Linked DNA regions of Desulfomonile tiedjei DSM 6799. The protein of the gene in region 1 interacts with the protein of each later gene in a pairwise test. Links are inferred from orthologs where the notes say so. Each region holds a gene or a part of one and is shown on either strand. Other genes may lie near its edges.

The links.
Region 2: the proteins of eno (region 1) and rpe interact in binary tests that used the Escherichia coli proteins (3 or more experiments, as listed by UniProt). The link is inferred for Desulfomonile tiedjei DSM 6799 from one-to-one orthologs.

Annotation. Positions count from the first base shown.
Region 1 is NC_018025.1:3,243,315-3,249,630, forward strand. What follows is about bases 1,661-4,515. They hold eno (phosphopyruvate hydratase), read left to right. Parts: upstream 1,661-2,379; coding sequence 2,380-3,651; downstream 3,652-4,515. Other genes in these bases: galE (UDP-glucose 4-epimerase GalE), read right to left, coding at 1,661-2,164; DESTI_RS13635 (DRTGG domain-containing protein), read left to right, coding at 3,766-4,137; DESTI_RS13640 (CBS domain-containing protein), read left to right, coding at 4,203-4,515. In the rest of the region: DESTI_RS13620 (NAD-dependent epimerase/dehydratase family protein), read right to left, coding at 156-1,154; more of galE, read right to left, coding at 1,172-1,660; more of DESTI_RS13640, read left to right, coding at 4,516-5,087; DESTI_RS13645 (NADH-quinone oxidoreductase subunit A), read left to right, coding at 5,241-5,597; DESTI_RS13650 (NADH-quinone oxidoreductase subunit B), read left to right, coding at 5,588-6,097; DESTI_RS13655 (NADH-quinone oxidoreductase subunit C), read left to right, coding at 6,094-6,316. UniProt on the Escherichia coli protein: Catalyzes the reversible conversion of 2-phosphoglycerate (2-PG) into phosphoenolpyruvate (PEP). It is essential for the degradation of carbohydrates via glycolysis.
Region 2 is NC_018025.1:4,451,977-4,458,348, forward strand. Bases 18-2,928 are described here. They hold rpe (ribulose-phosphate 3-epimerase), read left to right. Parts: upstream 18-1,088; coding sequence 1,089-1,769; downstream 1,770-2,928. Other genes in these bases: amrS (AmmeMemoRadiSam system radical SAM enzyme), read left to right, coding at 18-919; DESTI_RS18975 (tetratricopeptide repeat protein), read left to right, coding at 1,820-2,928. In the rest of the region: more of amrS, read left to right, coding at 1-17; more of DESTI_RS18975, read left to right, coding at 2,929-3,547; DESTI_RS18980 (lysozyme family protein), read left to right, coding at 3,602-4,648; DESTI_RS18985 (Hsp20/alpha crystallin family protein), read left to right, coding at 4,756-5,196; DESTI_RS18990 (DnaJ C-terminal domain-containing protein), read left to right, coding at 5,246-6,190; DESTI_RS29140 (DUF1844 domain-containing protein), read left to right, coding at 6,271-6,372. UniProt on the Escherichia coli protein: Catalyzes the reversible epimerization of D-ribulose 5-phosphate to D-xylulose 5-phosphate.

The DNA.
Region 1 (6,316 bases):
AAATTGTAGCCACCGGCCTCCGTGCCGGTGGCTACAATATGCAAATAAATCAATTGGTTTCCGCCGGCAGGGACGCCGGGCGCTACTAATATCTTCTTTGTAGGTATGGATGACTTAAAGACTTTTCAGAAACACTGTACGCAGATGAATTAGCGTTATTTGTTCTGTCTGCGAAATTCTCGAACCTTCCGAACAAGATCCCTGTTCTCGAGGTACCACGAAACAAAACGTTCCAGCCCCTCTTTGAGAGCAGTCCGAGGCTGAAAATCGAGCTTGGATTGAGCGCGGGTTATATCCGCATACGTAGCCACAACGTCGCCGGGTTGGGGCGGAACCATCTCCTTGATAGCTTTCTTGCCTGCGAACGATTCCAGGAGTTCGATAAACTCCATTAATTCCACAGGTGTATTGTTCCCGAGATTGATGATTTCGTACGGTTCCAGACGGTCGGATCTTAACGCTGCGATGACTCCGGATACGATCTCGTCAATATACGTGAAATCACGTCTATTCTTCCCGAAATTGAACACTTTGATAGGTTCATCGTGAAGAATTGCTTCCAGGAAAGACCAATACGCCATGTCCGGTCTGCCCCACGGGCCGTACACCGTGAAGAATCGCAACCCGATGGTCTGCAGGTTCCACAAATGGGTGTACGTGTAAGCTATCAGTTCGTTGGCGCGCTTCGTTGCCGCGTATAAGCTCACTGGAGTATTTACCGGATCGTCTTCCGCGTATGGCATCTTGGTGTTACCGCCGTATACGCTGGAACTGGATGCGTACACGAAGCGTTTGATGCCAGTCTGTTTCGCCTCTTCGATCAGGTTAATGAAACCCTCGAGGTTCGATTGCTGATACGCGTGGGGATTTTTCAAAGAATGACGCACCCCCGCCTGAGCCGCAGAGTGAAATACTATTTCAGGTGAATATTTTGCAAAACAGCTTTTAACGGCGTCCCGTTCCACGAGATCCATCTCGAGAGGAACAAAATTCGTGTAATTTCTGAGAATGTCTGTCCGTGCCCGCTTCAGTTCCGGGGTATAATAGGAGTTGAAATTGTCGATTCCTATGACGGTCTCTCCGGATTCCAACAGCGACGAAGCCACAAAAAAGCCGATGAATCCTGCACTTCCGGTTATTAACACAGTACCCATAGATGATCCGTTCTACATTAGTCGGGATAGCCGTTCGGCTGCTCGGAAAACCACGTCCACACTTCCGAGATGATTGCATCGAGATCGGACCGTACCGGCCGCCATTCGAGAATTCGCCACGCTTCAGAAGGATCCGCGACCAACTCTGCCGGATCGCCCGGACGTCTCGGACCGATTTCCGGATTCAGGTCGGTTCCTGATATGCGGCTTACCGCGTCCACTATCTGAAAATTGGAGAAACCCGACCCCGTTCCCAGATTCAATCTGATCAACGCCTGGTCTTCCAATGCGTCGAGAGCCCGAAGATGCGCATTGGCCAGATCCGTGACATGAATGTAATCTCTGATGCAACTTCCGTCGAATGTGGGATAGTCGTTTCCGAAGATCACCAGTTTGTCGTCCAGGCCCAGTGCAAACCGCACGACATTTGGGATCAAATGAGATTCCGGACGATGGTCTTCCCCAAGTCCGGCTGAAGGTTCGCATCCGGCGGCATTGAAGTATCGCAAGCATGCGGACCGGATGCCGTACGCTCGAGAATAATCCTCGAGCATCCATTCTATAGCAAGTTTTGTTTTGCCGTAGGGCGATATGGGATCTTTGAGATGATCCTCGCGAAGCGGCAACGTGCGCGGCATTCCATAAACCGCACAGGTTGAAGAGAATACTATTCTATCGTGGTGGCTAGCTCGCATGGCTTCGAGCATGTTGTATGCAGCCACGATATTGTTTCGATAGTACTGGGCAGGATCCGCCATGGATTCGCCCACAAGGCAGCTTGCCGCGAAATGGAAAATCGCTTCATAATGATTATCTGAGAAGTGATCCGCCAGAGCCGAAAAATCATTCAGATCCGCGTTGAAGAAGTCGGCTCCACGAATCGCCGAGCGGTGGCCTTTGGAAAGATTGTCCATGACCGTGATGTCAAAACCGGCCTTCCGTGCATAATGTGCGAAATGCGACCCAATGTATCCTGCGCCACCGATGACCAGTATTCGTTTCGATCCCACATGCTCCTCCACAGATGTGCGATAACGCCACTGTTCAGCGAAAGACAATCAGCATACCACAAAGTTCAGAGTTTCTTTGTTGTTTTCTCTTCAAAAGAAAACGGTTTCCGATTAAGGTTGATATTAGTTGATAGAATAATTCACAAGGGGGAGGTATCTGCGTTGCCGAGATAATCGCGAGAACTCTTCCAGTCCCAACTTTTTGGAGGTGATCTATGAGATTTGACATTGTGGACGTAGCGGCCCGAGAAATCCTGGACTCCAGGGGAAACCCCACCATCGAAGTCGATGTTGTCCTGGAAGGTTTTGGCATGGGTCGCGCGGCCGTGCCCTCGGGTGCATCGACCGGCGAGAACGAGGCTGTTGAACTGCGGGACGGCGATTCGAGCCGTTATTTGGGCAAAGGAGTCCTGAAGGCGGTTGATAATGTTATGCATGAGATACGTCCGGCGGTACTCGGCATGGATGCATTTGACCAACAATCCTTGGATCGAAGGCTGATCGACCTTGATGGAACTCCCAATAAGGGCAATCTCGGAGCCAACGCTATACTCGGTGTCAGCCTGGCTGCCGCAAAGGCCTGCGCAAACGAATTGGAAATTCCCCTGTATCGCTATATCGGCGGTGTAGGAGCGCGGCGTTTACCCGTTCCCATGATGAATATTCTCAATGGCGGGGCCCATGCAGATAACAATGTAGACATTCAGGAATTTATGGTTATGCCCATCGGCGCCCCCAATTTTAGAGAAGCGCTGAGGATGGGTGCCGAAATCTTCCACACCCTGAAAAAGGTGCTTAAGTCCAAAGGGCTCAATACTGCAGTGGGCGATGAAGGTGGCTTCGCTCCGAACCTTCAGTCAAATGAAGAGGCGTTGCAGGTTATCATGCAAGCCATAGATCAGGCCGGATATGCTGCCGGCGAGGATGTTGCCATAGCACTGGATGCTGCGGCCAGCTCTTTCTACAAGAATGGCTTGTATCGACTCGGAGCCGACCAATCTGAAAAGACCGCAGCCCAGATGGTGGACTTCTACAGGGATCTGGTGGATCGCTATCCGATAATATCTCTGGAAGACGGCCTGGACGAAAACGATTGGGACGGCTGGCGGCTGCTTACCGAAGCTCTCTCGGACCGGATTCAGATTGTCGGAGACGACATTTTCGTCACCAATATACAGCTCCTCCAAAAGGGAATCGAGCTTGCCGTAGCCAATTCTATACTCATCAAACTCAACCAAATCGGCACATTGACTGAGACCATGGAAGCTGTCACCTTGGCGAAGACTGCCTGCTATACTTCGGTGGTTTCCCATAGAAGCGGAGAGACGGAAGACACGACCATATCCGACCTCGTTGTCGGATTGGGAACCGGTCAGATCAAGACGGGTTCTGCATCGAGAACGGATCGCATAGCCAAATACAATCAACTCCTTCGTATTGAAATGGAATTGGGAGATTCCGCCTGGTACGGCGCCCCGGAACTGTAACCAAAATGGGGGCTCGATCGAGCCCCCTTCCCTTTGCTGCCATTTGCTTGACACACGAGCCGCAGAATGCTGAAATGATCCACTTTCATTACTCTGTACATGCCTGGAGTTTTTATGAAAATCCGTGAGATAGTTCAAATACTGTCCGGGCGGATTATTCTGGAGAATCACGAACTGGCGGAAGACATTCCTCGAGGCGGGGCTGCGGATCTGATGAGTGATGTATTGGCCTTCGGCTGCGAAGGTATGGTTCTTATGACGGGTCTCACCAATCCGCAGGTCGTCCGAACGGCCGAAATGGCAGGAATCAGTCTCATTGTTTTTGTCCGCGATAAAACACCCCCCATGGAAACTATAGATCTGGCACGAGACTCAGGAATGACCCTCATTTCAACCGGCTATACAATGTACGAGGCGTGCGGGAGACTGTACCAGGCGGGATTGCCCGGCCTGGGGAGAGTCAAAATTCAGGACAACTCCTGGTAACGACGGTGTCTCAGGAAATCACAAAAGTCCAGGAACTGATCTACACAACGCGCGTGGAATCGGTCATGTCGTCCGATGTAATCGTTCTGCGCCCGGATATGCCCATGCTCGAAGCGAAAGAGGAGATGCGAACGAAGCGGATCACCGGCGCGCCCGTAATGGATGGAGACCGCATTGTCGGAATCATCAGCATGTCGGACCTGATCGATGCCATGGAAAACGGTCGCATGGATACGCGCGTTATCGACAATATGACCCGCATCGTTAAGACCGTGCTGAAAGATGCCCCTGTCACGGAAGCTATAAATCAGCTAGGCCGCAAAGGACACAGTCGCCTCCCCGTAACGGATCAGGACGGCAAACTTGTCGGAATTGTTACAACAGGAACCATTATCCGAGCGCTTCTCCATGAAATGGACGTCAGTTTTCAGAAGAAAGAAGCCGAAAGACTCCACACATATCGCGCCAGTCATATTTTCGAGGACATTGTGTCGGACGATACAAGCCTGGTGCTCCGGTACGTCGTCGACGACAAGGACTTCTCGAATGCAGGGAAAGCTTCAAGTATGATCAAGCGATCCCTCCAGAGACTCGGAGTTGATCCCGCGCTCGTGCGCAGAGTGGCCGTAGCTGTGTACGAGGCTGAGATGAACTTGGTAATTCATACGGACGTCGGTGGAGAAATTGTCGCCGAAATTCGAAAAGATAGGCTGTTGATATCTGCAGTAGACCACGGCCCTGGAATAGAAGACCTCACCCGTGTGCTTCAGCCTGGATACTCCACCGCGCCGGAATGGATTCGGGACATGGGTTTCGGAGCCGGAATGGGGCTCGCAAACATCAAGAGATGCTCGGACATGATGAAGCTGATGTCCGAGCCGGGTGGGGGTACGAGACTTGACATTCATTTCGTTTTCGGCAAGAATGACAAAAGTTTACAGGGTGGGTAGGGAAAAAGGTCTTGACATCTCCTCACTCGAAACGATAAAAATCATATTCCAGTGAAAAGTTCCCGGATGCCCCATTCGCATCTATAATTTATCGTCACAACAATCGTAGAGCCCCACTCCCTCTTTAGGGAGTACTATGACCGGAGAAGAGGCATGTTAAACAGTTATCTTCCCGTCCTAGTGATTCTTCTGGTCTCAGCCTTCATCGGTTTGGCTATTATAGTTCTCTCCACGGTATTGGCCCGAAGAACCCCTACTCGCATCAAGCTCATGCCGTATGAATGCGGAATGGACCCCATTGGGAGTGCGCGACGCCGCTTCTCTGTGCGGTTCTTCATCATGGGCATGCTTTTTATCGTGTTCGACATCGAGTTGATCTTCATGTTTCCGTGGGCAGCCCTTTACGACAAGCTGATGTTTTTCGGCTTTGTTGAAATGCTCGTTTTTGTGCTGGTTCTCATGGTAGGTCTCGTGTACGTGTGGAAAAAAGGTGCTTTGGAATGGGAATAGAAAGTCATTTGAACGATACGGTTCATGTTACTAACCTTGAATGGTTCGTGAATTGGGCTCGCAAATCATCAATGTGGCCGCTGGGCTTCGGATTGGCCTGTTGTGCTCTGGAGATGATAGCCGCATTCGTCAGCAGGTACGATCTTGCACGTTTCGGCATGGAAGTGGCCCGGCCTTCACCACGTCATGCGGATTTAATGATCGTTTCGGGCACATGTTCGAAGAAAATGCTGCCGGCAGTTTTGCGTATTTACGAGCAAATGGCCGATCCCAAATGGGTCGTGGCAATGGGCGCGTGTGCGTGCACCGGTGGAATTTATAAGAACTACTCGGTAGTACAAGGAATCGACCGCTACTTGCCCGTGGATGTGTACATTCCCGGATGTCCGCCGAGGCCTGAATCCCTGTTGGACGGCATACTGCAGCTCCATGCAAAAGTCATGAAGGAACAGTCGCTCAACAATCCCAGGGAATTCAAGATCAAGGCGGTTCGATCATGATGACACAGGAATTTGTCCAGGAAAAAATAGTCGAGCGATTCGGTCCTGAAACCATTTTGAATGCAGTCGATTTTCGAGACCAGCTTACGTTGACTGTGCCTCCGGAAAAGATTTACGAAATCTGCGCATTTCTCAAAGAGAGCCCAGAGCTACAATTCAATCTCCTCTCATTTGTAGGCGGCGTCGACCGTCTTCCTTTGGAACCGAGATTTGAGATTG
Region 2 (6,372 bases), 1.2 Mb from region 1 along the record:
TCTTTGCTCGGTACGTCTCAATCAGAAAGGCACTTTATACACGCTGGTCTACGACAAAGTTGTGTCCACCAACGTCGACCCAATCGAGAAAAAGCCTCTGTACCACTTTGCCCCTGGGACCAAATCGTTCTCCATAGCAACGGTAGGCTGTAATTTCTTCTGTACTTTTTGTCAGAATTATTCCATTTCCCAGATGCCTCGCGACAGGGACAGGATTATCGGTGAGGAGTATTCTCCGGCCCAGATAGTGGAAATGGCTGTGGAAAGCGGCTGTCGCAGTATTGCGTACACGTATACGGAACCCACGATTTACTACGAGTTGGCTCGTGAGACCATGGAAGAGGCTCATCGGCGTGGTCTCCTGAACGTATTCGTGACGAATGGATACATGACCCGTGACATGCTCGACGATTCAAAAGGTCTGATCGATGCGGCAAATGTGGACTTGAAAGCATTCAACGATAAGTTTTATGTTCGCTATTGCAAAGCCAGGCTGGATGGAGTCCTCGATTCTCTCAAGTACATGCGTGAACTGGGCATCTGGTTGGAAGTCACAACACTCCTGATCCATTCGCTGAATGACGAATTTCTCGAAATTCGCGAACTCGCGCGATTCATACGGAAAGAGCTCGGGGCACATGTTCCATGGCATGTCTCCAGATTTTATCCGCAATACAAAGAGCAGGATATTGCGCCCACCGATGTGGAAATCTTGCGAAAGGCGCGACAAATCGGCCTTGACGAGGGACTCAAATATGTCTACACCGGCAACGTTCCGTGGGACCCTGGGGAAAAGACTTTTTGTCCGGAATGCTCCGGGCTCTTGATCGATCGAGTGGGATATTCCATAAAAAAATACGCACTTAAAGAAGGCCGCTGCCCGAAATGCGGCTTCGAGCTTGATGGCATCGAGCTCTGACAGTGTTGACATTGGAGTGCAAACCGGCTTTAAAAGACCCGAGTCTTTTTGGCGCTTCCGTCTCCAGACGAGTGACCCGAGCCTGTCCCGACGGACTCCCGGATGATCGCCGAAATCTGTCGGAGAAGAGAATCTCATCGCAGGCCTACCATGTCCCAAAGGAAATAGTATGAATCGTAGAATTCTTGTATCCCCGTCAATCTTGTCCGCTGATTTCTCAAAACTGGGCGACGAAATTAAAGCGGTCGAACAAGCTGGGGCGGATTTCCTGCATATTGATGTGATGGACGGTCACTTCGTGCCGAATATCACGATTGGCCCTATGATTGTGGAAGCCTGCAAGAAGATTGCGACTATCCCGCTGGACGTCCATCTCATGATTGCTGAGCCTGACAGGTACCTCGAAGATTTTCACGCGGCTGGAGCAAACATTTTGACGGTTCATCCCGAAGCGACTCATCATCTCCATAGAACTCTGACGCGTATACGAGAGCTGGGAATGCAAGCAGGAGCCGCTCTAAATCCTTCAACGGGGCTCGAAGCAGTCAGATATGTGCTTGCGGAACTGGATATTCTCATGATAATGACCGTTAATCCCGGTTTCGGAGGTCAATCGTTTATTCCCACCATGCTGGAAAAAGTAAGATCCGCACGGGAGATGGCGGACAAATCGGGATATCCCATTCGCATCGAAGTGGATGGTGGAGTAGCTCCTTCGACTGCGCCTGACCTTATATGTGCGGGCGCCGATATATTTGTCGCCGGAAGTGCGGTATTCCTTCGTCCGCCGTATTCCGACGCAATCAACCTTCTTCGCAGTGCGGAAACACAGTGCCGTACGGGCGAATGAGTCAACCAGGCCGGATTCAGAACCATTCACTTTCAAGAGAAGGTCAAAGCATGAGAAAATTGCTGTTGATTATTGCAGCCCTGAGCGCGGTCGTTATGCTCGCCACCGATTATTGTTCCGCTGCCAAAGCCAAGAACAAAGTCCCTGAAGCCAAGTCAATTACGTATCCGGATCTGGAAAAGGATCCCGGTTTCTTCTTTATTCTTGCAGAACAGGCGGAGCTTGCCGGAGATACTGAAGGTGTAGTCCGGAATCTGAAAAAAGCGCTCCAATTGGACCCAGGTTCATCGTACCTGTACACGCGTGTGGGAAATGTACTGGCCAGGAACAGAAAAATCGCCGATTCTCTCATTATGACCCGCATTTCGGTGCTTTTGGAACCCACCAATGACGAAGCGTTCACGCTCCTGGGGAAAATCTTCACGGTCACGGGGGATCGTCATAAAGCCATAGAGGAATACAGTCGTGCGCTGGAGTTGAAACCCGACGAGCGAGAGCTCTACGTCTTCATCGGATCGTTGCAGGTCTCTCAGAGGCTTTTTCCAGAGGCTGAGAAGACGTTTACGAAAATGACGAAACAGTTTCCCGATGAAAAGGAAGGTTTCTTTTACCTGGGAAGAGTTTTCGTTGAAGGCAAAAAGTTCGACGAGGCAATAGAAACCTTCGAATCTCTGCTGGACAAAGGGGTTGAAAATCCTGCTCAGGTACATACGGAACTTGGCGGCATCTACCTGCTCATGAACAAACACGCCAAAGCGGAAGAACATTTCAGGGAATCCGTCGAGCTTGACCCTACCAATGTGACGTCTCGACTCAACCTCGGACAGGCTTTGGCCAGTCAGAAAAAATACGCCGAGGCGTACCAGGTTTTTGAAGATTTATCGAAACTTGCCCCCTCAAATCTTGGAATTCAGATCAAAATGGCCATGATTCTGGCCGAACAGAAACAATACGATACAGCGATAGAAATTCTGCAGAAAATTCTCCTGACAAAACCCGGATGGGATCAGGTCCGTTTTCAGTTGGGAAGGGTGCTCAAAGAACAGGGCAAACTGGACGATTCAGAAAAGGAATTTATCCAGATTCGCAAGGGCCAGCCTACTTTTCTCCATTCCCGCATCATACTGGGACTGATGTTTCTCAAAGTAAAGGATTACGGCAAAGCGCTCAGGTACGTTGATGAAGCGATTGATACGGATGTTAAGGAACCGGACCTTTTTCACATCAAGGGCTCGATTCTGGAGGAGTTGAACAGATATACCGAAGCCCTCGTGATGTACGATAAGGCTCTTGAACTCGACCCAACAAATGTCAGGATTCGTTATTCAAAAGGAAATGCACTGGAAAAAAGCGGGCGTCGCCAACAGGCACTGGTTGAAATGGAGAGAATCATCGTGGAGAAACCGGACGACGCGAGCGCTCTGAATTTCGTCGGATATACGCTTGCAGTCGGCGGAAAAGACCTCGGGAGAGCCGAAAAACTTGTCCGCAAAGCACTGGAGCTGAAGCCGGACGACGGGTACATTATGGATTCGCTGGCCTGGGTCTTGTACAAATCCGGAAAAACCGACGAAGCGCTGGATCTGCTCCTGAAAGCTATTGAAAAAGTGCAGACCGACCCTATTTTGGCCGAACACCTGGGGGACGTGCTGCTCGAGAAAAAGCGCGGTTCAGAAGCAGTTGAGGCGTACAAGAAATCTCTCCAACTGAATCCCGAAAACATCGTGGTACAGGAAAAACTTAAGAAATTGGAAAAGGAGAGTGCCGCGAAAAAATAGCGGAGCCCGAGAATTCGATCGAGCGCAGGGTGCTCCGTTCGAGCTGATGAGATTATGAAATATAGAACGATTCTTGAATCCAAGTGGAGCCGGAATCTCATTAAATGCAAAAGGACCGGAATTGTCGTTGTCGGGCTTGTTCTTTTCATGGCCCAAGCGCTGGCAGTATCGGTCGAGGCAAGAGGACCTCAGAAAGAACCTTCCCCGAGTTGCGTCAGATATTCTATTCCTCCATCCCTGCTTGAGAAGCCATTCTCATTTGCCGGTAGGATTGTACCCCTCCAGAGACCGGATGTACAGTCGAGAGTCCTTTTTCAGATAAATTTCCTCCTCCTGGATGCAAGGAGTGTTCTCACCGATTGGCTTTCGGACAAGAATCGCTATAGCTGGCTTTTTGAAGAGATTCTGGCCAAGGAAGGCATTCCGAAAGATTTTGTCTGGCTCTCTCCCATACTATCCGGAGCAAATCTCAAATCGCAATCCCGGCAAGCCGGTGTGGGCTGGTGGTCCCTCGAGAAGGTCTGTTCCGCATCTGAAGGCGTGGCAATGTCGGAAGATACATGGCATGACGATCGCATGGATCTGGAATTGTCAACCCGATGCTTCAGCCACACGATCAAAGATATCCGAAAAGAGTTGGGAAATGGGGACTGGCTCATAACCGTTGCGGCTTACATGCTTGGGCGTAATACGGTCAAAGAAGCTATGCAGAAATGGAATACCCGGGACTTTTGGGACTTGCCGCTTCCCGAACCGGCGGAAGAACTTGTGGCGAGATGGATTGCGCTCAAGATCATTGCCTCTGAAAGAAGTTACTTTGGCCTCGATTTCAAGGAATCCCACCCGTTTGTTTTCGATCAGGTCGCGGGGATTCGTCTGGCCAAAGATCTACCTGTCGCTAAAGTAGCAAAAATTCTGAACATGCCTGCCCGTGAAATAATGGAGTTGAATCCCAAATTACGGCCCTCATCCGGTATATTTCCGGCAGAGGTAAAAGGAACGCCTCTAGTGCATTCCATATCGGTGCCCCGGGGCAAGGGCTCTCTTCTGCTCCGGGAACTCGGCAAAGAAGGATATATAGCAGCTCCGCCCAAGTCGTAGGGACACCTATTTGGACTTGACTAGAGGCGGAAAAAGTCTTAACCTTGTCTCAAGAGTACAAGAATTATGCCGAAAAATTGAGACCTTAACTCGGGAGCAGGGAATAAATGACTCTCAATAAATGGGATCCAATCAAAGATTTGCTAAACATGCAGGAAAAGTTACATCGCATCATGCACACCGGATCGGCTGAATCCTGTCTCCCTCGTGCCGGATATTGGTGCCCTGCTGTTGACATTCTGGAAACGCAGGAAGCGTACATATTCAGGGTGGAGTTGCCGGGAGTAGGCAAAGAAAACATCAATGTGGAAGTCAGTAACAGCGCATTGGTCATCTCCGGCCGAAGGCCTTCCGACAAGGATCCTGAAATCTCGAATTATCATAGAATCGAGCGAAATCAGGGATTTTTTCAGAGAAGCTTTACCATTCCCGGATATGTCGACGTAGAGAATGCCGTGGCAAAATATGTGGATGGTATCCTTGAGGTAATTTTGCCCAAATCCGAGAGAGGCATTGAGCACAGCATACAGGTGATGTGTCTCCTTTGATCTCCGCCGATCATAGCTATACTAGACATTCCGAAGTAAGCGACAAAACATGCGAAAACGCGATCCCTATAGTGTGCTTGGTGTGGGGAAGACGGCCTCCGAAGAGGAGATCAAGCGGGCATATCGTAAGCTCGCCCGACTGTACCACCCCGATATGAATGGCGATAGCAAAACTGCCGAAGCCAAATTCAAAGAATTGAGCGAAGCGTACGAAATTCTTGCCGACAGAGAAAAGCGACGGATGTACGACACCTTCGGTCATGACGGTTTGGATGGCCACTTTCGCGATTTTTCCGGCACCAGGTACGGCAGCCCCGGTCAAAAGAGAAATACGTACCATTTCGATTTCAGCAACTTCTCGAGGTCCGGTGATTACGGTTTTTTTGACGATGTTTTTTCCGACTTCTTTAAGTCCGACGGTAACCGTCGTACCAGGAAATCAGGATCGGCTCGCGGCACGGACCTTGAATATCGTCTGACCGTGGACTTTTTCCAGGCTTTTCATGGTGTGTCGGCTATCGTTTCAGTCATGGATCGAAAAATCAATGTGCACGTTCCCGCGGGAGTGGATTCCGGTTCGAGGATCAGGGTTCCAGGACAGGGGGCGCCCGGATTGAGAGGGGGGCCTCCCGGAGATTTGTTTCTTGACGTGACGGTTACTCCACATCCTTTTTTCCGGAGGGAAGGTGACGATATCTTTACGACACTGCCCATAACCATTTCCGAGGCAGTTCTGGGCGCGAAAATCGAAGTTCCGGCTCCGGACGGGCGGCTCGTGCTGAAGATTCCGCAAGGCACCCAATCGGGAACGAATTTTCGGTTCAGGGATAAAGGCTTTCCTTCCATCAGGGACAAAGAGCGGGGAGATTTCTATGTGGTAGCTCAGATTATCATTCCGTCCCACATCGATCCTGTGTCTCGGGAACTTCTCGCAGAATTCGAGCGTCGAAATCCTTCCAATCCGCGACATGGTATCTGGGGGGATGGTTTCTGACGCTTTGATCGTGACTCAATCACGAATTTTTTGGATCATTCCGTACGATCTATACAATTGTTTATACATTGGAGGAGCTGATGGACGAATCTGAAAAATCTGAATTCACTATACGTGATAAACGAAGATTCACTACTGAAGGGGAGTCGAAAGCAACATCCGCAGATAAAGAACCGGAAACT